Regions from separate parts of the Azoarcus sp. CIB genome, predicted to be linked through region 2. Evidence: predicted binding sites of a transcription regulator. Region 2 holds the regulator's gene; each other region holds the start of a gene.
What was found. The regulator FNR, encoded in region 2, switches genes on or off when oxygen is low (the NO sensors DNR and NnrR bind a similar motif). The targets are predictions, from matches to a motif close to TTGANCTAGNTCAA.
Positions count from the first base shown of each region.

Region 1: AzCIB_RS01550 (DUF2249 domain-containing protein) is a predicted target of FNR. The motif match lies at 5,465-5,478, and genes of this name have one in related genera.
Region 3: AzCIB_RS14790 (NAD(P)H-dependent oxidoreductase subunit E) is a predicted target of FNR. The motif match lies at 5,393-5,406, and genes of this name have one in related genera.
Region 4: AzCIB_RS17995 (nitrite reductase) is a predicted target of FNR. The motif match lies at 2,585-2,598, and genes of this name have one in related genera.

Region 1 is NZ_CP011072.1:384,171-391,565, reverse strand. It holds gene AzCIB_RS01565 (D-amino acid dehydrogenase) at 1-991, shown strand, start outside; gene alr (alanine racemase) at 988-2,049, shown strand; gene AzCIB_RS01555 (bifunctional diguanylate cyclase/phosphodiesterase) at 2,082-5,219, opposite strand; gene AzCIB_RS01550 (DUF2249 domain-containing protein) at 5,590-5,943, shown strand; gene AzCIB_RS01545 (B12-binding domain-containing radical SAM protein) at 5,992-7,395, opposite strand, start outside.
Region 2 is NZ_CP011072.1:3,462,196-3,469,590, forward strand. It holds gene AzCIB_RS15375 (heavy-metal-associated domain-containing protein) at 1-14, opposite strand, end outside; gene AzCIB_RS15380 (heavy metal translocating P-type ATPase) at 39-2,420, opposite strand; gene AzCIB_RS15385 (MerR family transcriptional regulator) at 2,552-3,007, shown strand; gene AzCIB_RS15390 (sulfite exporter TauE/SafE family protein) at 3,014-3,721, opposite strand; gene hemN (oxygen-independent coproporphyrinogen III oxidase) at 3,853-5,244, opposite strand; gene fnr (fumarate/nitrate reduction transcriptional regulator Fnr) at 5,378-6,118, shown strand; gene AzCIB_RS15405 (hemerythrin domain-containing protein) at 6,163-6,693, opposite strand; gene AzCIB_RS15410 (SirB2 family protein) at 6,690-7,088, opposite strand; gene AzCIB_RS15415 (NnrS family protein) at 7,094-7,395, opposite strand, start outside.
Region 3 is NZ_CP011072.1:3,338,352-3,345,746, forward strand. It holds gene AzCIB_RS14765 (HDOD domain-containing protein) at 1-195, shown strand, start outside; gene AzCIB_RS14770 (hydrogenase maturation protease) at 144-668, opposite strand; gene AzCIB_RS14775 (Ni/Fe hydrogenase subunit alpha) at 661-2,121, opposite strand; gene AzCIB_RS14780 (NADH-quinone oxidoreductase subunit B family protein) at 2,130-2,684, opposite strand; gene AzCIB_RS14785 (2Fe-2S iron-sulfur cluster-binding protein) at 2,681-3,385, opposite strand; gene AzCIB_RS14790 (NAD(P)H-dependent oxidoreductase subunit E) at 3,388-5,181, opposite strand; gene AzCIB_RS14795 (adenosylcobalamin-dependent ribonucleoside-diphosphate reductase) at 5,527-7,395, shown strand, end outside.
Region 4 is NZ_CP011072.1:4,017,566-4,024,960, reverse strand. It holds gene AzCIB_RS18015 (cytochrome D1 domain-containing protein) at 1-429, shown strand, start outside; gene ahbB (siroheme decarboxylase subunit beta) at 431-1,492, shown strand; gene AzCIB_RS18005 (Lrp/AsnC family transcriptional regulator) at 1,489-1,971, shown strand; gene ahbB (siroheme decarboxylase subunit beta) at 1,968-2,474, shown strand; gene AzCIB_RS17995 (nitrite reductase) at 2,722-4,353, shown strand; gene AzCIB_RS17990 (NapC/NirT family cytochrome c) at 4,425-5,033, shown strand; gene AzCIB_RS17985 (ethylbenzene dehydrogenase-related protein) at 5,081-5,950, shown strand; gene AzCIB_RS17980 (plastocyanin/azurin family copper-binding protein) at 6,044-6,370, shown strand; gene nirJ (heme d1 biosynthesis radical SAM protein NirJ) at 6,476-7,395, shown strand, end outside.

The DNA of each region.
Region 1 (7,395 bases), 2.2 Mb from region 2:
CAAGGAACGCATGATGCGGTTGTCGGAATACAGCCGCGACGTCCTGCGCGCGCTGCGTGCCGACACCGGCCTCACGTACGAGGAGCGCACGAACGGTACGCTGCAGCTCTTCCGCAGCCAGGCCCAGGTCGACGCCGCGGCGCGCGACATCGAGGTGCTGAAGGAATGCGGCGTACCTTTCGAGATGCTCGATCGCGACACCCTCGCCGGTGCCGAACCGGCGCTCGCCGCGGTGCGCGACAAGCTCGCCGGCGGCCTGCGCCTGCCCAACGACGAGACCGGCGACTGCCAGCTGTTCACCACACGACTCGCCGAAAAGGCGCGCGAACTGGGCGTCGAGTTCCGCTTCGGCCAGGACATCCGCGAAGTGCTGGTGGGCGGCGGCGACGTCATCGGCGTGCAGGTCGGCGAGGAAGTGCTCGCCGCCGACCGCTACGTGCTCGCGCTCGGCAGCTACTCGCGCAAGATGCTCAAGCCGCTCGGCCTCGACCTGCCGGTATACCCGCTGAAGGGTTACTCGCTCACCGTGCCGCTCGTCGACGCCGCGAAGGCCCCGGTGTCCACCGTGCTCGACGAGACCTACAAGATCGCGATCACCCGCTTCGACGACCGCATCCGCGTCGGCGGCATGGCCGAACTCGCCGGCTTCGACCTCTCGCTCAACCCGCGCCGCCGCGAGACGCTGGAGATGGTCGTCGGCGACCTCTTCCCCGGCGGCGGCGACCTTCCCGCGGCGGAATTCTGGACCGGCCTGCGCCCGATGACGCCAGACGGCACCCCCATCGTCGGCGAAACCGCCTATCCGCAGCTCTACCTCAACACCGGCCACGGCACGCTGGGCTGGACGATGGCCTGCGGCTCCGGCCAACTCGTCGCCGATCTGGTCACCGGCCGCCAGCCGGCGATTCGTCATCGCGACTTGGGACTCGCGCGTTATGGCAAAGTAGCAGCTTCACGCTCACAAGGCCTTAACCTCTCCCCCGCTGCATGAGACCCGCCCGCGCCCTGATCGACCTCGACGCCCTGCGTCACAACTACCGCCTCGCCCGCAGCCGCCACGGCGGCCGGGCGCTCGCCGTCGTCAAGGCCAACGCCTACGGCCACGGCGCCGTCGCCTGCGCGCGCGCCCTCGCACCGGAAGTCGACGGCTTCGCCGTCGCCTTCCTCGAGGAAGCGCTGGAACTGCGTGCGGCCGGCATCGAGCAGCCCATCCTGCTGCTCGAAGGCATCTTCGATGCCGACGAACTCGACGACGTGGTGCGCCACGACCTGTGGATGGTCGTGCACCACGCGGAGCAGATCCGTATCATCGACCACGCGAAACCGGCGCTGCCGCTGGACGTATGGCTCAAGGTCAACAGCGGCATGAACCGGGCCGGCTTCATGCCGCACGAGCTGCGCGCCGCATGGCAACGCCTCAAGGACAACGGCAGGGTCGGCAGCATCACGCTGATGACCCACTTCGCCCGCGCCGACGAACCCCACGTCCTGTCCACGCCCGAACAGGTCGCCGCCTTCGACGCCGCTACCCGCGACCTGCCCGGACCGCGCAGCCTCGCCAACTCCGGCGCCATCCTGGGCTGGCCCGACGCCCACCGCGACTGGGCACGCCCAGGCATCCTGCTGTACGGCGCCGACCCGATGCCGGGCGAACCCAACAGCCTGCGTCCCGTGATGACGTTGGAGAGCGCGGTGATGGCAATACGCGAGATTCCCGCCGGCGCCCCGCTCGGCTACGGCGCGCGCTTCCGCGCCGAACGCCCCACCCGCGTCGGCCTCGTCGCAATGGGCTACGCCGACGGCTATCCGCGCACGGTGCCCGACGGCACGCCGGTCGCCGTCGACGGCATCCGCACGCGCCTGATCGGCCGCGTGTCGATGGACATGCTCACCGTCGATCTCACCGACCTGCCCGACGCCAAGCTGGGCAGCCGCGTCGAGCTGTGGGGCAACAACGTTCCGGTGAATCGCATCGCCGAAGCAGTGAACACGATCTCCTACGAGTTGCTGTGCAACGTCAAGCGCGTGCGCTTCGAATACACGGACTGAACCCGGCCCCTCAGCAACCCCTCAGTAATCCCTTACCCCGCCGCCAGCACGAGCCCCCCACGCCCGGCCTGCGCCCCCCTGCGGCGCAGCAGCCGCTCGAAGGCTTCCGCGCGCAGCGGTTTGGCGATCAGGTAGCCCTGCAGGTAATCGCACCCCCGATCGCGCAGGAAATCCGCCTGCGCCTGCGTCTCGACGCCTTCCGCGACCACCTTCAGGTCAAGGCTGTGCGCCATGTTGATGATGGCCGCGACCAGGTGCGCGTCGCTGCGGTCGTCGGGACAATCGCGCACGAAGCTGCGGTCGATCTTGACGATGTCGACCGGAAAGCGCTTCAGGTAGGATAGCGACGAGAACCCCGTGCCGAAGTCGTCGAGCGAATACGCGACGCCCTGCTCCTTCAGCGCACGCATGCGCTTCTCGGTGGCGCTGTTGGCGTCGACCATCACCGACTCGCAGATCTCCAGCGTCAGCGCCCCCGACGCCACCGCGTAGGCGTCCATCACCTCGGCGACCAGCTCGGGCAGCGCCGGATCGCGGAACTGCACACCCGACACGTTGACGGCCAGATGCGGCAGGGTATGGCCGAGCAGGCGCCAGGCGTGCATCTGGCGCACCGCCTCGCGCAACACCCATGCGCCGATCGGCACGATCAGGCCGCTGTCCTCCGCCACCGGCACGAAATCGGCGGGTGACACCGCGCCGAGCTGCGGGTGCGCCCAGCGGATCAGCGCCTCGGCGCCGAACAGTTCGCCGCTGTCGGCGACGACGATGGGCTGGTATTCGAGGGTGAATTCGTCATGCGCGAGCGCCGTGCGCAGGTCCGCCTCGACCTGCATGCGCTTGAGCGCATCGCACTGCATCTCGCGCGAGTAGAAGTGGAAGCGGTTCTTGCCGTTCTGCTTGGACTTGTACATCGCGATGTCGGCGTTGCGCAGCAGGCTGTGCACGTCCTCGCCGTCGTCCGGAAACACCGTGATGCCCATGCTGCCCGAGATCTGGTGCCGCGTGCCCGCCAGCGCGATCGGCTCCTCCAGCACGCCCAGCACCTTCTCCCCGACCGTGCGCAGGTCCTCGGGATCGTGCAGCTCGCCGACCACGATCGTGAACTCGTCCCCGCCCAGACGCGCCACCGTGTCCTGCTCGCGCACGCAGCCCTTCAGGCGGCGCGCGACCTCGACCAGCAGCTCGTCGCCGACGTCGTGGCCGAGCGTGTCATTCACCCACTTGAATCCGTCGAGATCCAGGAACAGCAGTCCCGCCTTGCAGCCATTGCGGCGCGCATGCGCGAGCGTTCGATCGAGGCGGTCATACAGCAGGCTGCGGTTCGCCAGCCCGGTCAGCGCGTCGAAGTTGGCCTGACGCCAGATCTCGTCCTCGTGCTGCTTGCGCTCCGTGATGTCGCTGAACATCGCGACATATTCGACAACCCCGTCCTTCTCGCCGCGCACCGCCGACATCGTCAGCCACTGCGGATAGATTTCGCCGCTGCGGCGCCGGTTCCAGACTTCCCCCTCCCACTCCCCACAGGTCCTCAACGCCGACCACATCGCGTCATAGAAGGCGTCGTCCTGGCGCCCGGAACGGAAGACGGTGGACTGGTGGCCGATGACTTCCTCGGCCGGGTGCCCGGTGATGCGGCAGAACGCGGGGTTCACCGACGTGATCGCGCCTTGCGCATTCATCGTCATGATGCCCTGGCTCGACGCCGAGAACACCACCATCGCCTCGCGCATGCGCGCCTCGGTCAGGCGCCGCTCCGTGACGTCCTCCACCGTGCCGACGCAGCGCGGCGGCACGCCCGGGACCACGATGCGCTCGGCGATCCCGCGCACCCAACGCACCTCCCCGTCGAGAAGGACGCGATGCTCGATGTCGAAGGGCTCGCCGGCGATCACCCGCCTCCATGCCTTCCGCACCATCTTGCGATCCTCGGGGTGCACCGCCTCCAGCAGGACCTGCCACGACAGCCGGGAATCGGCCGGCAAGCCGAAAAGCCGGCGCGTCTCGGCCGACAGTTCGAGCTTCGGCACCTGCGGCAGGTAGACCCAGCTCCCCACATGCGCGATCGCCTGCGCGCGGTTCAGGTCGGCGGTACGCTCCTCGACCAGGGTTTCCAGCTCGCTCTCGTGCGCCTTCAGTTCCTCGAGCAGGCGCACCAGGCTCGCCGCGAGATCCCCCACCTCGTCGTTGCCGAAGTGCCCCGCACTGAATCCCTGCCGCGGCAGCCCTGTCAGCGCGACCTCACGCGCCTCGCTGGCGAGCTCCTCGATGCGGCGCGTCTGCGCGCGTGCGAGCGCGCGGCTCGCCGCCCCGACCAGCAGGATCGCGACAAGGCCCCATGCCACGTGCTCGGCGAGCAGCGCCTCGATCGGTCGCTCGAACACCTCGGCATCCATGCTCACCCTCACCAGCAAGGGGTCCGACAGGGGCAAACCCGCGTTCACCGCATGCGAGCTCGACACCCGCCGCGCGGAATTTCCCGGAAAACTGCGCTGCATGAGCATGCCGCCTCCCGCAGTCAGGGCCACCTCCGTCAGGCCGTCGTCGTGCAGATCGAAGGGCGAACCGGCACTGCGCAACCACTGGCTGAGATTCGCCTCGAACACCAGCGCCCCCTCAAAGGTGCCCGTGGCATTGACCAGGATGGGGACCGCGACACGCAACACGGCATCGGCGTCGAGCCGCTCGATGGCGGCATGGGTTTCGCCGCGCAACACCTTGTCCGCCAGCCATGCCTCGCCACGGAAGCTCCGCGGGGCCTTGCGCGCGGCGACGGGCTCGCCGCGGTAGTCGGTCACGACCAGGTTGTAGTCGATGGACACCGGCAGCGAGTGCCGGGCGAGGAAGGGCCTCAGGTAAGCGTCGCGTCCCTGCGAGTCGAGCAGTGCGTTCGACAGCAACGGCTGCGCAGCAAGCGCCGCCAGCTCGCGATGCGCGAGCTCCAGCGTGCGCTCGATGCGATCCGACACGGAATTGGCGATCTGCGCGAGGTGCCCCGTGGCAATTCCGTGCACCAGGGCACGCGCATTGAAATACGACAGCGCCGCCATCACGACCACGACCAGCGTGGTCAGCGCGGCGCCATAAAGGGTATAGCGTCCGCGCAAACCCAGACGCATGCGTTTGCGCGCATCCGGCAGCGGGGGCGCCGACGGGCGGCTAGCGCGCATCGGCCCCTCGATGATTGCGGCTCCCGCCCGCAAGACCTCCCCGCATGCCGCAGCGGCGCACTGCGATTATCCCCGTCGCCTCGGGCCTCCGGCACCCGAAAGGACTTCGCCCAGGTCGCTTCATCCCTTTTGCTCAAATATGTTCTTGTTTTATTTAAAGATAACACACGGAACAAAACCTGGCCATTGTCATAGCGCGCGCAACCGGTGGCGCCTCCCCGCCCCCCGAGGCCACGGGTCGATTCTTGTTCTGGCTCAAGGCGCAGCCCCCCGGCGCCCCCTACGATCGGAACCCTGCGGCACCCCTTTATGTACCCTTTTTGCACCCCATTCGTTGCGCTATCGCCGCCCCAACCCGGAGACCCGATTCATGAGCGAGCTGCCCATCCTCGACAACACCGTCTTTCCCTTCGACGCCCGCGGCGTCGCCAAACGCTTCCGCCATGCCGCGATCTTCGGCGCCCTCGAATCGCTCGAGGACGGCGAGACGATGCGCTTCGTGAACGACCACGACCCCCTGCCGCTGCTCGGCCAGATCCAGCAGCGCTACGGCTCGCAGGTCACGATCGAGTATGTGGCCCGCGAACCGGGCAATATCGTCATCGACTTCCGCATCCAGCTCCAGGCACGCGACTCCGAACCCGCTGCGGCACCTGCACCGGCCCGCCAGAGCGGAGGCGGTTGCGGTGGCGGTGGTGGCGGCTGCGGCTGCTCGGGCCACTAACCAAGCCCACTGCGGGCCCGGCCGCGCGCCGGGCTCATTTACAGATATTCAGGCGCCGCGCAGCAGGTACACCAGCGCGCCGGGCGCGCGCGCCAGCCCGGCCACCGACAGGTAATGCCGCCAGTGGCGCGCGAGGTGGCGCGCGACGAATCCCGGACGCAGGTAAAAGGTCCGGTAGAAGCGGCGCTGCAGGGCCGTCAACGCGGCCGGCGGAATGCGGCTGCAGCTGCTCGCCGGCGTCAGGTAGTGGTATTCGGCGCCGTGCGTGCGCCGCTGCGGCGGCAGCTCGCTCCACAAGGGCACGTCCGGATACGGGCGATAGATCTGCATCTGCAGGTAATCGGGGCTGATGCGCCGCGCCAGCGCCAGCGTATCCTCGGCATCGTCCTCGGTCTCGTCCGGCATGCCGACCATGAACAAGGCCACCGAGCCGATGCCGGCCCGATCCAGCCGTTCGAAAGCCGATTCCGTCGCGGCAACCCAGCCCGCACCATCCGCAGTCTTGCCCAGACGCTCGATCAGCCGCGCCGAACCGCTGTCGACGCCCACCTTCAGCAATACCGCGCCGGCCGCCGCGGCCGCGGCCACCCGCTCCTCGTCGAGCTCGTCGGGGCGCGCATTCGCCATCCACGGCAGCTCGACGCCGCGACGCACCAGTTCGTCGGCCAGTTGCAGGAAGCGACCGCGATGCACCAGCAGCGAATCATCCTCGAAGGCGATCGCCTGCGCCCCGGCAGCCTTCAGCGCGAGTACCTCGTCGACCACGTCGCCGACCGAGCGCACCCGCAAGTCCCGTCCAACGCTCTTGCGCACGATGGCCGTGCAATGGCGGCACGGCCGCGGACAGCCCCATGCGGTGAGCACGTAGCCCCACCGCGCCGCCGGCCGCCCGCGCACCGGGAACGGGAACGCATACGCCTTCAGTGCATCGCGCCCGAAGCGCGGGCGCGGCAGCGCATCGGGCGCGCCCACGAGCACGATTTCGCCTGCACCCACGCGCAAGCGGCATTCCTCGCGCAGGGCCGCAAGATCCTCGCCCGCCAGCACACGCAGCGCCAAGCGCGGCGCCTCCTCCTCGGGCTCGCCCGGCACGGCCAGGTCGTAGGCCTCGCTCCAGCCATGAAACCGCGTCCGCGCGACGTGCTGCACCTGCTGCCCGACCGCGATCGTGACGACTCCAGCCGCGCGCAACGCCGCGGCGACGCGTACCGACTCCTCCAGGCACCAGGTCACGGCACGGATCACCGCGACACGCGGTTTCAAGGCCAGCACCCGCGCGACGAACGCGTCGACGGAAAAATCCCCCAGCCAGCCATCGAGCAGCGGCACCGCGACCTTCAGGGCCTCCTCCAGCCCGCCCTGCACGTACATCAGGTCGAGCGCCGGATGCAGGTGGCGCGGATGACCCGTATGGCGCCCCGCCTCGCGGTCGACGCGCAGCACGACGACGGG
Region 2 (7,395 bases):
GTCACTTCCACCATTTCAGTTTCTCCCGAGAAATCGCTTCAGCGGTCCGGCGCCCAGCGCCGCAACAGCAGCGAATTGGTGATCACCGAAACCGAACTCATTGCCATCGCCGCCGCGGCAATCACGGGATTGAGCAACCCCAATGCCGCCAGCGGAATGCCCAGCACGTTGTAGACAAAGGCGAAGAACAGATTCTGCCGGATCTTCGACAGCGTCGCCCGCGACAGCTCGATCGCGTCGGCAACCCCGTGCAGACTGTTCCTCACCAGCGTAATGTCCGCGGCCTCGACCGCGACATCCGAACCGACGCCGATCGCGAACGACACGTCGGCCGCCGCCAAGGCCGGCGCGTCATTGATGCCGTCGCCGACCATTCCGACTCGTCCGTGGCCGGCGAGCGCCTTGACGGCTGCGGCCTTGTCGCCCGGCATTACACCCGCGCGCCAGTCCTCGATGCCCGTCTGGGCCGCGATCGCCGCAGCCGTGGCCGGGTGATCGCCAGTCAGCATCACCACCCGCAGGCCGTGCGCCTTGAGTCGAGCCACCGCGGCGGCAGAATCGCCGCGAACACGGTCCGCCACGCCGATAACGCCAGCAAACACGCCGTCAACGGCAACGGCCACGAGGGTCTTGCCCCCCGCCGCAATCCGCTCGCAGGCGGCAGCGTCCACCGCGACCTGCCGCTCGTCGAGAAAAGCCGGCGTGCCGACGACCACGTCGCGCCCGTCGACACGACCCGCAAGCCCCTTGCCCGCCACGGCCATGACGTCCGTTGAGGCCGGCAGTGACACGCCCGATTCGCGTACGGCGCGGACGATCGCTGCGGCGATCGGGTGAGCGCTCGTCGCCTCGAGGGCGCCCGCGACCGCGAGCAACTCCTCGCGACTCCGGCCGGCGGCGGGAATCACCTCACTCACCTCCGGCGAGCCTTCGGTCAGCGTGCCGGTCTTGTCGACCGCGAGCACGCGGATTTTTTCGGCCAGCTCAAGCGCCTCGGCATTCTTGACGAGCATGCCCGCGCGCGCGCCCTGCCCCGTTCCGACCATGATCGCAGTCGGCGTGGCCAGCCCGAGCGCACAGGGACACGCGATCACCAGCACCGCGACCGAACTGATCAATGCCTGCGCAAAATCCCCTGCCAGCCACCACCATCCGACGAAAGTGAGCGCGGCGATCGCCACGACGACCGGTACGAACACGGCCGCGATGCGGTCCGCGAGCCGCTGCACCGGCGCTTTCGAGCCCTGGGCCTGCTCGACCATGCGGATGATTCCCGCCAGCAGCGTGTGCGCGCCGACCCCGGTCGCCCGACAACGCAAGACCCCCTGTCCATTCAGGGTCGCGGCAAAGATCTTGTCGCCAGGGCGCTTGTCGACCGGCATGCTTTCTCCGGTCAGCATCGCCTCGTTGATCGCAGACTCGCCGACCTCGACCTCGCCATCCACTGGAATGGCGTCGCCGGGGCGCACAAGGAACCGGTCGTCAGGCTGCAGGGTCTCGACGGGAACGGAAACGATCTCGCCGTCGCGCTCGACAAACGCAAGTTTCGGCTGCAGGCGCAACAGGGCGTCGAGCGCCACCGTCGTGCGCGCCTTCGCACGCGCCTCGAGCAACTTGCCGAGCAGGATCAGGGTGATGATCGTCGCCGATGCCTCGAAATACACATGCAGGTCGTGACGACCGAGCAGCGTCACCACCGTGCTGTAGATCCACGCCATCGACGTGCCAAGCACCACCAGTACATCCATATTGGCGCCGCCGCCGCGCAGAGCGGACCACGCACCGCGGTAGAAGCGTGCGCCGACCCAGAACTGTACCGGCGTGGCGAGCAGCAACTGGATCCAGCGGGGGACGAGTTCATGCGCACCTGCCGATTGTCCGCCGAACATCAGGGGCATCTGCACCAACAGCGGCAAGGTGAGCAGGGCCGCGATCCAGAAGCGCTGCATCTCGCGCTTCCACGCCTGCGCCTGCTGCAGGCGCTGTTGCTCGCGCGCGGCAACCCCCGTCTCGACACCCGCGAAACCCGCGCGGCGCACTGCCTCGCGAATGGCTTCCGGCACGACGAGGCCTGGCTGGTAACGCAACGTCGCGCGCTCGGTCGCGAAATTCACCGTCGCATCCACGCCCGGAAGCCGTTTGAGAACCTTCTCCAGCCGGGTCGCGCACGCAACGCAGGTCATGCCAGTGATGCCCAGTTCCATCGTGGCCTGCGGCACATCGAAACCTGCCTTGCGGATCGCCGCGATCACCTGCTCGGGGCCGCTCGCGGGATCCGTGACGCGCACATGCGCCTTTTCCGCAGCAAGATTGACCGAAGCATCGACACCGGGCAGCCGGTTCAGCACCTTCTCGATCCGCGCCGCACACGCGGCACAGGTCATTCCGGAAACCGGCAGTTCAAGGGTCGGACTTTTCATTGTCGTTTCGGGAGCACTCATCTTCACCACTCCATTCGGCCTATCCGGGATCCGCGCATTCGGATCGCCGATTGCGAAACGGAACGCTTGATGGCAGTCTAGACCCCGTACCCAAGTACGGAGTCAACCCCATGAACGACCTCACGATCGGTGCGTTGGCGAAATCGGCCGGAGTCGGCGTCGAGACAGTGCGCTATTACCAGCGCCGCGGCCTGCTGTCGCCGAACGGCGCACACAAGGGCGCGTTTCGCGTTTACGGCAACGACGAACTCGCCCGCCTGCGTTTCATCCGCCGCGCCCAGTCGCTCGGCTTCAGCCTCGACGAGATCGCCGACCTGCTTGCGCTCGACGAAGAAACAGACCGCGAGCGGGCACGTGCGTTCGCCCAGTCCAAGATCGCGGACGTCGAGTCCCGCATCCGCCAACTGACCGAGATGCGCAGCGCCCTGCAGGGACTCGTAACCTGTTGCGAGCATACCGAGGCACCCGCCCCCTGCCCGATTCTCCACGCGCTCGCGAACACCCCCGAGCCGCCGCCCGTGCCGCGGGGTAGAGCTCGCGCCCGGTCCGCCGAGCAGGCGCCCTGACGGCGCTCAGACCTCGCACACGACACCGCGCCAGAGGGCGCCGCCGAGGCTGGGCGCATGAAACAACCCAAACACGCCGAACCCCAGCACCAGCATCCCGGCAACGAATCGCACGCGGCGATTGCGCGTGATATCGCGAAAGCGCTTGAACACCATGCCCGCGAGCATCAGGTTCGGCAGCGTGCCGAGCCCGAAAGCCAGCATCAGCCCCGCCCCGCGCCCGGCCGAACCGGTCACCAGCGCCGTCGTCAGCACGCTGTAGACGAGGCCGCAGGGCAGGAAGCCCCACAACAGCCCCAGCGGCAGGGCTTGCCCGACCGAACGGGCGGGAATGAAGCGTGCGGTAAAGGGCTGCACGCGCTTCCACAGCACCAGGCCCACCCGCTCCACCGGCGCGAGCAGCTGGGTGAAGCCGGTCAGGTACAGGCCCAGGGCGACGAGCATCAGGTTCGCCAGCACATACAGGCCCATCTGCACCGGCAGGATGTCCGAGAACAGCATGCCGACCGTGCCGAGGGCACCGAGCGCCCCGCCCAGCATCGTGTAGGTCGCGATCCGCCCGAGGTTGTAGGCGAGATGCACCGGCCACTGGCGCCCGGTCCGGCCCGGCATGTTCACGGTGAGCGCGCCGACGATGCCGCCGCACATGCTGACGCAGTGCGTGCCTCCCAGAAGGCCGATCAGGAAGGCTGCGATGTAACCGGTTTCAGGCATGGCGATAGTCGGCAAGACGGGAGAAGCCCGGGGGCGCGACGCAAAAAAACAAAGCGGGCGCCCGAGGACGCCCGCACTGTATCACCTTCTCCCGGCCCGTACAGCCCGCGGCCGCTGGCGGCCGGAGCGGCTCAGATGACCTTCGAATAGCGCGCGCGCTCGCGGTCGGAGCGCAGGTAGCGGTCGAACACCATCGCGATGCCGCGCACCAGCAGCCGCCCCGCGGGCAGCACGCTGATCCACTTGTCGCTGACCTTCAGCAGGCCGGCCTCTTCCATCGCCTTGAGATCCTCGAGTTCGTCGGCGAAGTATTCGTCGAACTTGATCAGGTGCGCGATCTCTATCGAGTCGATCGACAGTTCGAAGTGGCACATCAGGGCCTGGATGATCGACCGGCGCAGCAGATCGTCGGCAGTAAGCTCGATGCCGCGCAGCACGGGCAGCTCGTCGCGATCGAGGGCGTCGTAGTACTCGTCGAGCGTCTTCACGTTCTGTGCGTACACCGGGCCGATCTTGCCGATCGCCGAGACCCCGAACGCCATCAGGTCGCACTCGGCCTGCGTTGAATAGCCTTGGAAATTCCGGTGCAGACGCCCTTGGCGCTGGGCGATCGTCAGCTCGTCGTCCGGCTTCGCGAAGTGGTCCATGCCGATATAGACGTAGCCCGCCTCGGTCAGGCGGCGGATCGCCAACTGCAGGATCTGCAGCTTGGTGTCCGACGTCGGCATGTCGTTGATCGCGATGCGACGCTGCGGCTTGAACAGGCCCGGCAGGTGCGCGTAGCTGTACAGGGAGATGCGATCGGGCGACAGCTCCAGCACCTGTTCGAGCGTCCGATTGAAGCTGATGATGTTCTGGCGCGGCAGGCCGTAGATCAGGTCCATGCTGATCGACTTGAAGCCGGTGGCACGAGCTGCGTCGATCACGAGCTTGGTCTCGTCGTAGCTCTGGATGCGGTTGACCGCCTCCTGCACCTCTTCGTTGAAGTCCTGTACACCGACGCTCATGCGGTTGAAGCCGAGGTCGGCAAGCAGCTTCACGGTGTCGAAATCAACCTTGCGCGGATCGACCTCGATCGAGTACTCGCCGTTCGGCACGAGCGTGAAGCGCTTACGCACCGAATCCATGAGCTCGCGCAGCTCGTCGTGCGACAGGAAGGTCGGCGTGCCGCCGCCGAGGTGCAGCTGCGTCACCTGATGGCTCCCACCCAGTGCGGCAGCCTGCATCTCGATTTCCTTGTCGAGATATTTCAGGTACTTGGCGGAGCGCGCATGATCCTTGGTGATGATCTTGTTGCAGGCGCAGTAGTAGCAGATCGTGTTACAGAACGGGATGTGGAAGTATAATGAGAGCGGCTTACTCACGCCCCCGACGCCGCGTTGCGCCAGCCAGTCCCGCAATGCACGGGCATCGAACGCTTCGACGAAGCGATCGGCCGTGGGGTAGGACGTGTAGCGAGGCCCGTTGATGTCGAACCGACGAATCAACTGCTGGTCGAAAACAAGATCTTTCTGACTGGTCATGGTTGTATCGCTTGAGTGCATTCCGTACGATCTCAAAAAGCCGCAGTTTCGTGGTTGACGTGGATCAACGGTCCATTCCGCCGGGCGCCTGCCACTTCTCGGTCGACGTAGAAGGAACAATATTATCGTGCAAATGAAGGCGACGGTGCCGATTACAGTGGCGAGTCTGAAGGTCGCATGCTCCCAGTGCAACCTGGTCGAGTTGTGCCTGCCGTTCGGGATGTCGGAATCGGAAATCGACCGCCTCGACGAACTCGTCGGCGCGCGTCGCAAGATCAAGCGGCAGCAGAATCTGTATCGCGCGGGCGATCCCTTCGAAGCGATCTACGCGATCCGCGCCGGCTCGTTCAAGACCGACGTGCTGCTCGAGGACGGTCGCGAACAGGTCACCGGCTTCCAGATGACCGGCGAAATGCTGGGCCTCGACGGCATCAGCACCGAAACCCATTCGTGCAACGCGATCGCGTTGGAGGACAGCGAAGTCTGCGTGATCGCGTACAGCAAGCTCGAAGAGCTGTCGCGGGTGGTCGAGGGGCTGCAACTGCAGTTCCACAAGGTGATGAGCCGCGAAATCGTGCGTGACCATGGCGTGATGACCCTCCTCGGCTCCATGCGCGCAGAAGAGCGCCTGGCGGCCTTCCTGCTCAACATGTCCCAGCGATTCACGGCGCGCGGCTTCTCTCCGGCGGAGTTCCACCTCCGCATGACCCGCGAGGAGATCGGTTCCTATCTGGGCCTGAAGCTTGAAACGGTGTCTCGCGCCTTTTCGAAGTTCCAGGACGACGGCCTGATCGCGGTGCAGCAGAAGCACATCCGCATCCTGGACATCATCGGCCTGAAGCGGCTGATCCAGCACCCGTCGCCACGCCCCTGAGGGGGGATTTCCCCCTTCGTACGGCCGATCGCCCACGTCGTGGGCTATTGACGCCGCCGCGCGGTCATCGTTCCCGACAGGGCGGCAATATCCTCCTCGGAAAGCAGACCGCGAGCGATCGGCAGCAGATCGCCCTCCTCGCGCTGGATGTGCCGACGGTAGGCGTCGGCAAACGCCTCGACATCTGCAGGCGACAGATCGGCGTTTTCGCCGCCGGCGATGCGCTCGAGCCGTGCCCGCATCCGCGCCCAGCCGGCAAAGAGCTTCTGGTGATCGGCCAGGATCCAGTCGATGAGCGTGCCGAGTTCGGTACGCCGGGCGTCATCGGCACGCGCCCGCAGGACGGGAAAGAGATCGTCCTCTTCGTCCTGATGGTGCTTCACGGCAGCGATGTCGAAGTAGCGCATCACGTTGACTGCCGCCTGCTGCGCCTGCTTGTCCGGGCCATGCTCGGGCAGCCAGGCGGCGAGCCGCGCGAGGGTTGCAAGTTGCGCCTGCAGGCGCTCGTGGCAGGCTTCGAGCATCTCTAGAGGCGTCTCGAAACCCGGGGACGAAGGGATCAGCGAATCGGTCATCGGAACACTCCGGCAAACGCGATGAATCCTGCCGGGTTCTTGCTCAGAGCCACCGACACGATCCATGAAAAGGTTAGCAGGGCCGCGAGCAGCGCCAGCACTCGGACGCGCATGGTGCGCCCCCAGCGCAGCGCGGTCGCGCCGAGAAGAATATAGACGACAAGCGCGACGACCTTTGCGGTGACCCACGGCGCAACGAAGGGGTACTGGCCGCTCATGGTCGCAAGCGTGATCGCGCTGCCGAGAAACACGGTGTCGATGAGGTGCGGCAGGGTGCGCGTGACGCGGTGATCCAGCAGCGGACTGCGCCGCATCATCCAGACGCCCTGCAGCACGAATCCGCTGATGCTCAGGGCCGCGCACAGGATGTGCAGGTGCTTGACCGACAGATACATCGCACTCAGCCCGGGCGTCCATCGCTGCGCGGACGCCAGTAGATCGGCAGGTAGCGCGACGCCCACGCGCCGAACACGCCCAGCCAGCCGAGTACGGCCAGCAGCATGACGAACGCCGTCCAGCCCGCAGGGACGAGTTCCGCGACAATGCGCACGACGACGACCGCTTCGAGGCCGAGGAACAGCACCCAGGTCAGGCGATCCGCAGCGAGCTTGCGCCCCGAGTGCCCGAGAGTCACCCGCGACACCATCGCCATCAGGACGGACCCGAAGAATCCGACGCCCAGCGCATGCAGCGGCGCCATGC
Region 3 (7,395 bases), 120 kb from region 2:
GCGCGCATTGCCGAAGCCGACCAGGAAAACGAATCGAGCACCGCCGCGGCAGAGCGCATGGACCCCACGATCTGGACCCTGCTCGAAATGGAACCGGTCAGCCTGCGCCGCATCCGTGAAAGCGCCGAACTCGACCTGGCGGGCTATACCGCGCTCTTCTTCCCGAACCTCGGCAACGAACGCGCACGCGCCTGAGCCGCCGCACGCCAGCGGTCCGGCTGCGGCACCTCGAACAACGCCCGGACAAATGGAAGGGCCGCCTCCACCGCTTCCTCCGCGAGCGCCGACAAACCCTCGCCCAGCTCGAAGCGGACAGCGCGCAGCCCCAGAATGAAGGCCGGGGGCGGTTCCGCCCCCTCGATGCGGCGGAACACGTCCAGCACCGCCGCAGGCGACAGCGCATGGGAAAAACTCGACACCGGCCCTTTCCCGTCGGCTTCGGCGAACTCGAAAGGCGCCTCCAGGCCGCAGGCGGCATCGATGAACAGCGCCACGTCGGCGCCGCGCAGCTCCAGCGCATGCTCGACCTGGAGCTGAAACTCGCACACCACCCGCGCACCCGCCGGCAGGTCGCCCTCGAGACCGTGCAATAACAACGGTCCCGCCGCATCGTCCCCGCGCGATTCGTTGCCGGTGACGAAAACGACCAGCCGGCCGGAATCAGTCACGCACCACCCGATCCACGACCTCCCCGCCGGCATCCGCCAGTTCCAGCACCAGCGGCATCTTGCCCAGCGCGTGGGTCGCACAGGACAGGCACGGATCGTAAGCCCGGATCGCCACCTCGATGTGGTTGAGCAAACCCTCCGTCAGCTTCCGCCCGTCCAGGTAGCGACGCGCGACCTCCCGCACCGCCGTGTTCATCGCCTGGTTGTTATGCGTCGTCGACACGATCAGGTTGCACATCGTGACGAGGTCGTCGTCACCGACCTGATAATGGTGGATCAGCGTTCCGCGCGGCGCCTCGATGATGCCGACCCCCTCGTTCCCGCGCTCGCCGTCCGCCAGCAGCGCGCCCTCCAGCAGGTCGCCGTCCCCCAGCAGATCGCGAATCACCTCCGCTGCATGCAGCATCTCGATCATCCGCGCCCAGTGATAGGCCAGCGTCGCCCTGACTGGTTCGCCCCTGCCGTGATCGATGAACTCGCGGCGCTCCGCCTCGGCCAGCGGAGTCGGAATGAAATCGCAGTTCTGCACCCGCGCGAGCGGCCCCACCTGGTACCACCCCTCGTCCGGCCCCAGCTGCTGCAGGTAAGGGAACTTCATGTAGCTCCAGGGCTTGACCTGCTCCCGGATGAGACTGCGGTAAGACTGGTCCGGCACCTTATCGACCAGGATCTTTCCGTCTGCATCGCGGAAGCGCAGCGCCCCGTGATACAGATCCATCGCCCCGTCGGCCCGCACCAGGCTCATCACGTTGGCGCGGAAGCGCCCGAACTCGTCGTACAGGGCGGGATCGGCCCGATGCAGCCGCTTCACCAGTTCGACCGCCGCGCGGCTCCACTCCACCATGTGGTCGATCTCCGCGCGCAGCGCGTCCCGGTCCTCCACCGCGAGATGCCGGTTCATCCCGCCGGGAACCGAGCCCGTACCGTGGATGCGCTTGCCGGCCGTCGCGCGGATCACCTCCTGCCCGAACTTGCGCAGCAGCACCCCCTGCCGCGCCACCTCCGGGTAAGCCGCGGCGACACCGACGATGTTGCGCTTGCCGACTTCGGACTCGAAGCCAAACAGCAGGTCCGGCGACGACAGGTGAAAGAAGTGCAGCGCATGCGATTGCAGGATCTGCCCGTAATGCATCAGGCGCCGCAGCTTCTCGGCCGAACGCGTGACCGGAATGCCCAACACGCGGTCCATCGCCTTCGACGCCGCAAGGTGATGGCTGACGGGACAGATGCCGCACAGGCGCTGCACCATCACCGGCACCTCCCAGTACGGGCGCCCCTGGATGAACACCTCGAAGCCGCGGAATTCCACGATATGGAGACGCGCCTCGCGAACATGGTCGTCGTCGTCGAGCAGCAGCGTCACCTTGCCGTGCCCTTCGACACGCGACACCGGGTCGATCACGACCCGGTGCAAATGCTCCCTGTCGGCAGCGGTTTCAAGCGACGAATCCATGCGAGACCTCAATCGAAACGCAACAAGGGATGCGCCAGGCGCGGCGTCCGACCGCCGATCAGGTCGGTCAGGAACTTCCAGATCGCTTCGCCCGACGGCGGACATCCCGGTATGAAGTAATCGACCCGCACCACCTCGTGAATCGGGTGAACCCGGTCGAGCAGCAGCGGCAGTTCGGGATCGTCCGGAACGCCCCCCTCCTCGATGCCGTCGCGCCCCACGTACACCTGCTGCAGGCAGTCGCCGAGATCGAGATGATTGCGCTGCGCCGGCAGACCGCCATTGATCGCGCACGCGCCGATCGCGACCAGCGTCTTGCAGTTGCGGCGGAACTCGCGCAGCACATGCACATTCTCGGCATTGCACACGCCCCCCTCGATCAGGCCGATGTCGCAGGGTCCGCAATGCTTGATGTCGGTCAGCGGCGAGCGGTCGAACTCCACGATCTTCGCCAACTCGAGCAGGCGCTCGTCCATGTCGAGGAAGGACATGTGGCAGCCGAAACATCCCGCCAGCGAGGTCGTCGCAACACGCACGCGGGGCATACCGATGCTGTCGCTCATTCGCCCTTCTCCATCGCAACGATGCTGATCGAGGCTTCGTCGTACTTGCGCTCGCCGATCGGCACCGCGAAGCCCACCCGCTTGTGCAAGATCACGCCGACCGGGCAGATGTTCGCAGCCCGGTCGCTCACGGCGAAGTCTGTATCGGCAAGCCGCCCCGACTCCGCATTCACGACCAGATGCTTACCAATGCCGCGACCGGTCAGCGCGAACACGCCCTTGTGATCCACATCCCGCGACGCCCGCACGCACAACTCACAGAAGATGCAGCGATTGAAATCCAGCAGCACGTCCGGATGCGACGCGTCCACCGGGCGGTCCGGGTAGAAATGCGCGAAGCGCGCGCTGCTCATGTCCAGCTCGTAGGCCAGTGCCTGCAACTGGCAGTTGCCGCTCTTCTCGCACGAAGGACAGAAATGGTTGCCCTCCACGAACAGCATCTGCAACAACGCGCGCCGTTCGCCGTTGATCTCCGGCGTGTTGCTTTCCACCTCCATTCCGTCCCGCGCCGGCAACGCGCAGGACGAAACGTGGCGCCCGCCGACCTTCACGATGCACAGCTTGCACGAGCCGTGCGGCGGAAAATCCGGGTGCCAGCACAGGTGAGGAATATAGTGCCCGGCCGCGCGTGCGGCCTGGAGTATCGTCTGGCCTTCCTCGAACGGCACCGGCCGCCCGTCGAACAGGAACTTCCCGCCCATCGCTAAACCTCCTCCCGCCAATCCAGGTGCGCAGCCGGATCGTCACGACCGGTCATGCGGCGCGCCGTTTCGAGCGCCGCATCGAGGTCGAACGCCGGCTTGAAGTCGAGCGACACGAGCCGCCGCTCGTAGGCCGGCCGGAACTTGATCAGCGTGTCGATCACCGGATTCGGTGCGCTCGACCCAAGCCCGCAATGGCTCGCATTCTTCAGCAGCCGGTCCAGCCATTCAATGTCGGCCAGATCCATCTTCGCCCCCTTCCCGCTCGCGAGCTTGTCCATGTAGCCCTTGAGCAAGGCCGTCCCGACGCGGCACGGCGTGCAGAATCCGCAACTCTCGTGCGCGAAGAAATGCACGAAATTGCGTGCCATCTCGAACGGGTCGCGGCGGCCATCGAAGACCATGAAGGCTCCAGCCGTCGGTACGTCCTCGAACGCGATACGCCGATGGAACTCGTGCCCCGCGATCGTCACGCCCGACGCGCCGCCCACCTGCACGACCTGCGGATCGTGCGCGCCGCAGTCCTCGAGCACGTGCTCGATCGTCACGCCGAAGGGATACTCATACACCCCGGGATACGCACAGTCTCCCGAGATCGAAAGAAGTTTCGTGCCCGTCGACTGCGGCGTGCCCGTTGCCGCGAACGCCGAACCGCCCTGCAGTGCGATCAGCGTGGTTTTCGCCAGCGTCTCGACGTTGTTCACCACCGTCGGACGTCCGAGATAGCCGTGCGTGACCGGGAACGGCGGCCTGATCCGCGGCGTGCCGCGCTTGCCTTCGAGCGATTCGAGCAAGGCCGTTTCCTCGCCGCACACGTAGGCCCCGGCGCCCAGATGGATGTCGATATCGAAGTCGAATCCCCCTTCGCCGAGGATCCGCGCTCCCAGAAGCCCCGCCGCGCGACGCAGCGCCAGTACCGCCCGCAGATGCTTCAGCAGATAGCGATACTCGCCCCGCAGGTACAGCAAGCCCTGCCGCGCGCCCGTCGCCCACGCCGCGAGGGTCATCCCCTCGAAGATGCGCTCCGCCTGGCTCGCGAGCAGCACGCGATCCTTGAACGTGCCCGGTTCGCCTTCGTCCGCGTTGCACACCACCACCTTGTCGGCACCCGGTGCATCGCGACAGGCCATCCATTTCACCGCTGTCGTGAAGCCCGCCCCGCCACGCCCGCGCAACCCGGAAATGCGCATTTCCTCGAGCCAGCCCTGCCGCCCGCGCGCCATTGCCGCCTGCAGCGCAGCACCGGGAACGAAGTCCTCCCCGAGCAACGCCCCCCGCCGGCGGATGTTGTCCTCGACGCAAAAATACTCTGCGGGCCACTCGGCCAAAGGCGTGCCGGCGCGCACCAGCGATGCGATGCGCTCGACTCGCGCCTCGTCGAGTCGCGTCACGGCAAGCCCATTGACCAGGATCGCCGGCCCCTGATCGCCCATACCCGTACATGACGTGGTGTCGACGCTCGCCGCCCCGCCTGCCGACACATCTCCCGGCGCCACCTCCAGCTGGCGGCAGAGGCTCTCCATCAGCCCGCGGCTGCCCAGCATCCGGTCGATGATGTTGTCGGAAAAAAGGATGCGGTAACGCCCGACAGGCTCCGCGTACAGGAAACTGTAGAACCCGGCCACACCTTCCACGCGTGAACGCGGCAAGTCGAGCAGGTCCGCAATCCGCGTCAGCGACGCCGCCGGCAAATGGCCGATTCCGTCCTGCGTTTCAATAAGAATCTGCAGCAGTTGCGAAGGTTCTCGCCGGTGGCGCTCGACCGCCTGTGCTGCTATCCGCTCGGCATCTTGCATGGGCAAACTCCGGAGCATGCTCTATGCAAGAAGTTTAGCAGCAAGTGATGCTGCAGTGCGTCGCAGGGAAGGACACAAATATTTCTGCCCCCGCCTGCGGGACGGCCATCGCCCGACGCATCCGGACACTGCGCCGAAACCCTTTGCGGGCGCGACTTTCAGCGCCGAGAGCCATCCAAATGAGCTACTAGATATAGTAATCACCCCGCACTTGACATACCGCAATAACTCTTAACGCCTTGTTTTTACGTGCTTTTATTTTTTTGCAAAATCGAACATGGCGAGCTATTCTTCACGCCGAAACACACACCATCGAACGGACTCACACACGGACTCAAAAAGACCATGAGCACGACGATCAATTCGCAGGCCAAAGGCAAGGCCGACGCCTCGACGCTCGCCCCGCAGGAAATCTCGGGCGAAGTTCTCATCGAAAAATATGCCAAGGACGACGAGCAGAGCGTCACCGAAGTCCGCGCGCGAGTAGCGCGGGCCCTCGCTGCCGTCGAGGCCGAAGAAAAGCGCGCCCACTGGGAAGCGAAGTTCCTCGAAGCCCAGGAAAAAGGCTTCGTCCCCGCAGGCCGCATCAACAGCGCCGCCGGCACCAAGCTGCAGGCAACCCTGATCAACTGCTTTGTCCAGCCGGTCGGCGATTCCGTCTCGGAAGCCGTCGACGGCCGCCCCGGCATCTACACCGCGCTTGCCCAAGCCGCCGAGACGATGCGCCGCGGCGGCGGCGTCGGCTACGACTTCTCCAGCATCCGTCCGAAGGGCGCCCTCGTGAAGGGCACCCTGTCCAACGCGTCCGGCCCCGTATCCTACATGCGCGTCTTCGACCGCTCGTGCGAAACGGTCGAGTCCGCCGGCGCGCGCCGCGGAGCCCAGATGGGCGTGCTGCGCTGCGATCACCCCGACATCGAGGAGTTCATCCACGCCAAGGACCACGGTGACCTGACGAACTTCAACATCTCCGTCGGCGTCACCGATGCCTTCATGGAGGCCGTTGACACCGACACCGATGTCGAGCTCGCGCACAAGGCAGAACCGATCGACGACCTCAAGGCCGCCGGCGCCTACCAGCGCGATGACGGCCTGTGGGTGTACCGCAAGCTGCGCGCGCGCGAGTTGTGGGACCAGATCATGCGATCGACCTACGACCATGCAGAGCCGGGCATCCTGTTCCTCGACCGCATGAACCAGGACAACAACCTGTACTACTGCGAAACCATCGAGGCAACCAACCCCTGCGCCGAGCAACCCCTCCCTCCCTACGGCTGCTGCGACCTCGGCTCGATCAACCTCACGCCCTTCGTGAAGAACGCCTTCACCGACAAAGCGGACTTCGACTACGCGGCTTTCGGCAAGGTCGTCGACGTCGCCATCCGCATGCTCGACAACGTGCTCGACGTCACGCACTGGCCGCTCGAGCAGCAGGAGAACGAGGCACAGTCCAAGCGCCGCGTCGGCCTCGGCTTCACCGGCCTCGGCGACGCCCTGATCATGCTCGGCAAGCGTTACGACAGCCCCGAGGCCCGCACCGTCGCCGCGAAGATCTCCGAATACATGCGTGATCGCGCCTACCTCGCTTCGGTCGAGCTGGCCAAAGAACGTGGCGCCTTCCCGCTGTTCAACGCCGATCTCTACCTGTCCGGCGGCAACTTCGCTTCGCGCCTGCCGTCCGAGGTCAAGGACAAGATCCGCAAGCACGGCCTGCGCAACTCGCACCTGCTGTCGATCGCCCCGACCGGCACGATCTCGCTCGCCTTCGCGGACAACGCGTCGAACGGCATCGAACCGCCCTTCTCCTACACCTACACCCGGCGCAAGCGCATGGCCGACGGCACCTACAAGGAATACGCCGTCGAAGACTACGCATGGCGCCTGTACAAGCACCTCGGCGGCAACGTCGCGAGCCTTCCGTCCTACTTCGTCACCGCGCTCGAAATCTCCGCGCAGGCCCACAAGGACATGGTCGCCGCGGTCGCACCGTTCGTCGACACCTCGATCTCCAAGACCGTAAACGTCCCCGAGGACTACCCCTACACCGAGTTCGAGGACCTCTACCTCTCCGCCTGGAAGGCCGGCCTCAAGGGACTTGCGACCTATCGTCCCAACTCCGTCTTGGGCTCCGTGCTCTCCGTGACCCCATCGTCCGAGCAGAAGCAGCCGCAAGACGTCGAGCTTTCCGGCCCGAACAAGCGTCTGTCGATCAAC
Region 4 (7,395 bases), 560 kb from region 2:
CCGCACCTGCGCGGCTGGGCGGTCGCTGCCGGGCGCGCCTACCTGCCGGCGATCGGCCGCCACGAGGTGCTCGTCGTCGAGCTCGGGAGCTGGAAGGAGGTGGCGCGCATCGCGGTCAAGAGCCAGCCCGTGTTCGTGATGGCGCGGCCCGACGGGCGCGAGGTGTGGGTGAATTTCGCCTTCCCGGATAACGGCTGGATGCAGGTCATCGACACCTTCACGAACCGTCTCGTCGACACTTTCCAGCCTGGCCGGGCGATCCTGCACATGGAGTTCACGCCCAAGGGCGAGGCGGTGTGGATCTCGGCGCGGGACGACAACAAGGTCGCGATCTACGACACGCGCACACGACAAAGGCTCGCCGAGCTGCCGGCCTCAAGCCCGAGTGGCATCTTCTTCACCAGCCGCGCGTTCCGCACGGGATTCTGAGATGAGCTGTCACGGCGCGCGCATCGTGGATATTGCCGAGGCGGGAGTTTCCGGCGCGGCGGTCGGCTCGGGGTCTTTCCGTCTTCTCAACGAATACCAGCGCGCATTTCCGCTGGTGTCGCGACCGTTCGCCGCGATCGCGGCGGAATGCGGTCTCGGCGAAAACGAGGCGCTGGATGCGCTGCGGGCCTGGCAGGCTTCGGGCGTCGTCAGCCGTGTTGGCGCCGTGTTTGCGCCGCGGCGCATCGGCGCGAGCGCCCTTGCAGCCCTCGCCGCGCCCGCGGAACGGCTAGAGGAGATTGCCGCACGCGTGAGCGCCGTCGCCGAGGTCAACCACAACTACCAGCGCGAGCACGCCTATAACCTCTGGTTCGTCGTTACCGCAGCGTCACCGGGACGACTCCGTGAGATCGTCGCCAGCATCGAGCACGACACCGGCTGCCCGGTGATCGTGCTGCCGCTGGAAGAGGAGTTCCACATCGATCTGGGCTTCGATCTGGCCGGGGGCGGCACTGCGCGCGCCGCATGCAAGGAGGCGGCCGCGCCGGCACAGCCGGCCCCCGAGGCGGCCTGTGCGCTGCCGGGGCTGGAGCGCGCCCTGATGCGTGCGCTGCAGGAAGGGCTGCCGTTGGAGTCGCGTCCGTTCGATGCCTTGGGGCGGAAGGCCGGGATCAGCGAGGCCATGGTTATAGAACTGATCGAACGCTGGCTCGCCGACGGCATCGTCAAGCGCTTCGGCATCGTCGTGCGGCATCACGAGCTGGGCTTTCGCGCCAACGCGATGTGCGTGTGGGACGTGCCGGATGAGGAGGTCAGCCGGCTCGGTCGCCTGATGGCTGCGGAGCCGGCCGTCACCCTGTGCTACCGCCGTCGCCGCGCGCTGCCGGGGTGGCGCTACAACCTGTTCTGCATGATCCACGGACGCTCGCGCGAAGCCGTGTGCGCGACCCGTGACGACATCGCCGCTCGCCTCGGCCTGGATCGATGGGCGCACGAGGTGCTCTTCAGTTGCCGCCGCTTCAAGCAGCAGGGCGCCTGTTACCTGACGGACGTCGGAACATGAGCGGTCGCCGCACGTCAGTCGACAGTCCCGTTGCCCTCGATGACATCGATCGTGTGCTGATCAACGCCTTGCAGGGCGACTTTCCGCTCTCCCGCCAGCCCTTCGCGGACGTCGGCGTGCGCTTGGGACTCGCGGAGGAAGACGTCCTCGCGCGCCTGCAGCGTCTGCTCGACGCGCGCGTGCTGACCCGCTTCGGTCCGATGTTCCAGATCGAGCGCATCGGTGGCGCGTTCTGCCTCGCCGCGATGAGTGTTTCCGACGATGCCTTCGAACATGTCACCGCGCAGGTCAACGCGTTCGTCGAAGTCGCACACAATTACCGGCGCGAGCACGCACTCAACATGTGGTTCGTGCTCGCCACCGAGCGACCCGACGGAATCACCGACTGCGCCCGGCGCATCGAAGCCGCAACCGGACTACCCGTGTTCCTCTTTCCGAAGGAACGCGAGTACTTCGTCGAAATGAAGCTGGAGGCATGACGGACGTGGCTGCCGACGACCTCGAACGCCGCATCATCGTCGCGACCCAGGGCGGCCTGCCGCTGGTTCCCGATCCCTGGGGCGCGGTCGCCGGTGAGCTGGGTATCCCTCCGAAGGAATTGCTCGCACGCATCCGCTCCATGCTCGAGCGAGGCGTGATCCGGCGCATCGGGGCGGTACCGAACCACTACGCGATCGGCTATACGGCCAATGGCATGAGTGTGTGGGACATCGATGACGAGGCGATCGATGCGGTCGGCGAATGGCTCGGCGCGCTCCCCGCCGTCACGCACTGCTATCGGCGTCCGCGTCGCCTTCCGGACTGGCCGTACAACCTGTTCGCGATGGTGCATGGTCGCAGCCACGACGCCGTGCGCGGACAGCTCGAGGACATCGCCGCCCGCCTCGAGTCGCTCTTCCCCGCGGCGTGTCGCGCCCGCGACGTGCTCTTCTCCTCGGCGATCCTGAAGAAGACCGGCCTGCGCATCCGCGACGCGGGCTGAATCCCTTTCCTTCCGCATGACGGCGATGCCGTCATTGTCCCTCCGGCTATCGGTCGGAGCGGATTCGCACGTATGTCGAATGTCTATATCCCCGCGCCGCATGGGGAAATTTAAGACACATCAAAGATCCCCAAAGTCATCAGGTCAATACTCCGCGCCAGTTGTTTGACATTCCGTGTCGCTTAAGGAGAGAAAGGTGCAAAACCATAATTGGATCGGAAAGACCCTGGCTCTGGCGCTGCTGCCGATGGCAGTCGGCGCGGCGTGGGCGCAATCAGCTCCTGAAATGACTGCCGACGAAAAAACGAAGGCAAAGCAGATCTACTTCGAGCGCTGTGCCGGTTGTCACGGCGTTTTGCGCAAGGGTGCCACCGGCAAGAACCTTGAACCGCACTGGGCGAAGACCGCGGCCGATGGCACCAAGCTCGAAGGCGGCACGCTGAAGCTCGGCACCGCCCGGCTCGAGAAGATCATCTCCTACGGCACCGAAGGCGGGATGGTCAACTATGACGACATCCTGACCAAGGAAGAAATCAACATGATGGCGCGGTACATCCAGCAGACGCCGGACGTGCCGCCCGAGTTCTCGCTCAAGGACATGAAGGACAGCTGGAAGTTGATCGTTCCGGTTGCCGAGCGTCCGAAGAAGCAGATGAACAACATCAACCTGAAGAACGTGTTTGCGGTGACGCTGCGCGATGCCGGCAAGCTCGCGCTGATCGACGGCGACACGCACAAGATCTGGAAGGTGCTCGACACCGGCTATGCGGTGCATATCTCCCGCCTGTCGGCATCGGGCCGCTACGTCTACACCGTTGGCCGCGACGGTCTGACGACGATCATCGACATGTGGTACGAAGAGCCGAAGACGGTCGCGACGGTGCGCCTTGGTTCGGACGCACGCTCGGTCGATACGTCGAAATTCAAGGGCTTCGAAGACAAGTACCTGATCGGCGGCACCTACTGGCCGCCCCAGTTCTCGATCATGGACGGCGAGACGCTTGAGCCGATCAAGATCGTCTCGACCCGCGGCCAGACGGTCGACGGGGAATACCACCCGGAACCGCGCGTCGCGTCGATCGTCGCGTCGCACATCAAGCCCGAGTGGGTGGTGAACGTGAAGGAGACCGGGCAGATCATGCTGGTCGACTACACGGACATCAAGAACCTGAAGTCCACGACGATCGAGTCCGCGAAATTCCTGCATGACGGCGGGTGGGACATTTCCAAGCGCTACTTCATGGTTGCCGCCAACGCGTCGAACAAGGTCGCCGCGGTCGACACCAAGACCGGCAAGCTCGCGAGCCTGATCGACACGGCGAAGATCCCGCATCCGGGGCGGGGCGCGAACTTCATGCACCCGCAATTCGGCCCGGTGTGGACCACCGGCCATCTTGGCGCCGACGTCATCTCGGTGATCTCGACGGCCTCCGACAATCCAAAGCACGCGAAATTCAAAGACAAGAACTGGAAGGTCGTGCAGGAATTGAAGATGCCGGGCGCGGGCAATCTGTTCGTGAAGACCCATCCGAAGTCGACCCACCTGTGGGCCGATGCACCGATGAACCCCGAGCGCGAGATCGCCGAATCCGTCTATGTGTATGACCTGAAGGACCTGAGCAAGGCGCCGAGCCGTCTCGACGTTGCGAAGGATTCGGGCCTGCCCGAAAGCAAGGCGATCCGCCGTGCGACACACCCGGAGTTCAACGAAGCGGGCAACGAGGTGTGGATCTCCCTGTGGGGTGGCAAGACGGACCAGTCGGCGATCGTCATCTATGACGACAAGACCCTCAAGCTGAAGAAGGTCATCACCGACCCGGCCATCGTCACGCCGACGGGCAAGTTCAACGTCTTCAACACGATGCACGACGTTTATTGATCGGTTCTCCGGTCGCCTGCTGAGTCCCCCGCGCCCCGTGCGCGGGGGCCGGGAAGGGAGAAAAGAGTGTCATGACAGACAAAGACGACAAGCAGCCGGAAGGGCGGAGAGGATTCTGGGCGTCGTTGTGTCGTCCGAGCGCGAAGTATTCGTTCGGGGGCCTCCTGGTCGCGGGATTTGCGATCGGCGTGCTCTTCTGGGGCGGCTTCAACACCGTCCTGGAAGCGACCAATACGGAGGCGTTCTGCATTTCGTGTCATGAAATGCACGACAACGTGTATCAGGAATACAAGAAGACGATCCACTACACGAACCGCACCGGGGTGCGTGCGACCTGCCCCGATTGCCATGTGCCGAAGGACTGGACGCACAAGATGATCCGCAAGGTGCAGGCCTCGAAGGAGGTCTGGGGCAAGCTGACCGGCACCATCGATACGCCCGAGAAGTTTGCGTCCAAGCGCCTCGAGCTCGCCCGCAACGAGTGGAAACGCATGAAGGCGGCCGATTCGCGCGAGTGTCGTAACTGCCACAGCCTCGAGAGCATGAATGCCGACTCGCAAAAGCAGCGGGCGCGCAAGCAGCACGAAATGGCGCGCGAGGACAACATGACCTGCATCGACTGTCACAAAGGCATTGCGCATACGAAGCCCGAAGGGATGACCGAGGAAGACGACCTGTAAGCCGCCCGCGGCCCAGGCCTCCGACTGAATCAACTGAGGAATCGACGATGAAGAAAACGATAATTGCCGGCGTTGTCGGCGCAATTCTGGCAGGCGCGACCGGCGCCGCGATGGCTGCGGCCCCCGACTGGAGCAAGATCCCCGCGAAGGACATCACCGTGTTTTATCCGGGCGTATCCCCGATCGAGTGGATCACCAAGGGCACGGAACACGGCGGCGCGCGCGGCATGAAGAAGGGCGAAACCTGCGCCGACTGCCACCATTCGGAAACGTCCGACATGGGCAAGAAGATGGCGAGCGGGCAGAAGATCGAGCCGACTCCGATCGCCGGCAAGGCGCCCGCCATTCCTGTCAAGGTGCAGGCCGCGCGTGACGCGGACAACCTGTACGTGCGCTTCTCGTGGAAGCAGCCGCCCGCATCCGGTGCAGCGAAGATGGATGCGAAGAACCCCGTCAAGGTCGCCTTCATGCTGGAAGCCGGCGGCAAGGTCGAACTCGCCGACCTCGGCGGATGCTGGTCCACCTGCCACGTCGACTCGCGCACCATGCCGGGCGCCGCCGAGACCAAGCTGAAATACGTCAAGGGCGGATCGCTGGCGGAAGGCAAGTTCTACGATCTGTACCAGTGGCGCAGCGGAGAGAAGAAAGGTTTCAACGGCTACGTCGCGGACAAGCGCGTGATGGAAGGCGGTCAAGCGCTCGTGAGTGCCGACGGCAAACTCGACGGCGACACTTGGACGGTCGTGTTCGCGCGCAAGCTGGCGGGCGGGGAGGGTGATGTCGCCCTCGAGTCCGGAAAGACGTACAACTTCGGCTTCGCGATCCACGACGACAGCGCCGCCGGTCGTTTCCATCACGTTTCGCTCGGCTACAAGCTCGGCATCGACACCAGCGCCGACATCACTGCGGCGAAGTGAGCGCTCGCGCGCCTGTGCCCCAAGCCGCCTTCCTCCGTTCGCGGGGGAGGCGGCTTCGTTCCGTTCGACAAGTACCTTTTGCGGGGGATGATCGTGCGTCTCAAGACCAACGCGGCGGCCGTGGTCGCCCTGCTCGGCGCGTGGCAGATCGGTATCGTCTGCGCTGCCGAGCATGAAGTGTCCATCGTCGACTACAAATATTCTCCCGCGGTAGTCGAGATCCGCGCGGGCGACACGGTCACGTGGGTCAATCGGGAAAAGCGGACCAGCCATTCGGTATTGTTCGAAGCGACCGGTGAAGAGTCCGAGCGCTTCTTCCCCGGCGAGAAATGGTCCCGCACCTTTCCGCGGGCCGGGCGTTTCGAGTACCGATGCGGCCCGCATCCCGAGATGAAGGGTGCCGTCGTCGTCGGCGAGTGAGTCCCGGGCGCGCCGGCGGTCCCTGCGGCCATCCGCCCGCCCTTGACCGGCGTCATTTCCCTGAAGGCTGCGGTTCGCTGTAATGGCAGCTCTGAGGAGAGTCCCATGTTCCGCATCTCGCACTTCATCCGCGAACTCGACCACCCGACGCCCGTCGCCCCGCGCCGCAATCCCCCTGGCCCCGTCGTCATCTGGAACCTGATCCGTCGCTGCAACCTCACCTGCAAGCACTGCTACTCGATCTCGGCCGACAAGGACTTCCCGGGCGAACTCTCGACTGCCGACGTCCTCCGGGTGATGGACGACCTCAAGTCCTTCCGCGTGCCGGTGCTGATCCTGTCCGGTGGTGAACCGCTGTTGCGGCCCGACATCTTCGAGATCGGCCGGCGTGCGAAAGAGATGGGCTTCTATGTCGGACTGTCGAGCAATGGCACGCTGATCAACGACGCCAATATCGACGCGATTGACGACACCGGCTTCGACTACGTCGGCGTCAGCCTCGACGGCATCGGCGCCACCCACGACAAGTTCCGCCGCCTCGACGGCGCCTTCGAGGCCTCGATGGCCGGCATTCGCCTGTGCCTCGGGCGTGGCATCAAGGTCGGCGTGCGCTACACGATGACCGAGGACAACGCCCACGACCTGCCGGCGCTGCTGCGCCTCGTCGAGGACGAGGGTATCGACAAGTTCTACTTCTCGCACCTCAACTACGCCGGCCGCGGCAACAAGCACCGCGCCGACGACGCACGCCACCAGACCACGCGCGACGCGATGGACCTGCTCTTCGAAACCTGCCTGGACCTGCACCGGCGCGGCATCGAAAAGGACTTCGTCACCGGCAACAATGACGCCGACGGCGTCTACCTGCTGCATTGGATCGCGCGGCGCTTCCCCGAGCATGTCGAACACATCCGCGGCAAGCTCGCGCAATGGGGCGGCAACGCCAGCGGGGTAAACGTCGCCAACATCGACAACCTCGGCGTCGTTCATCCCGACACGATGTGGTGGCACGTTCCCCTCGGTAA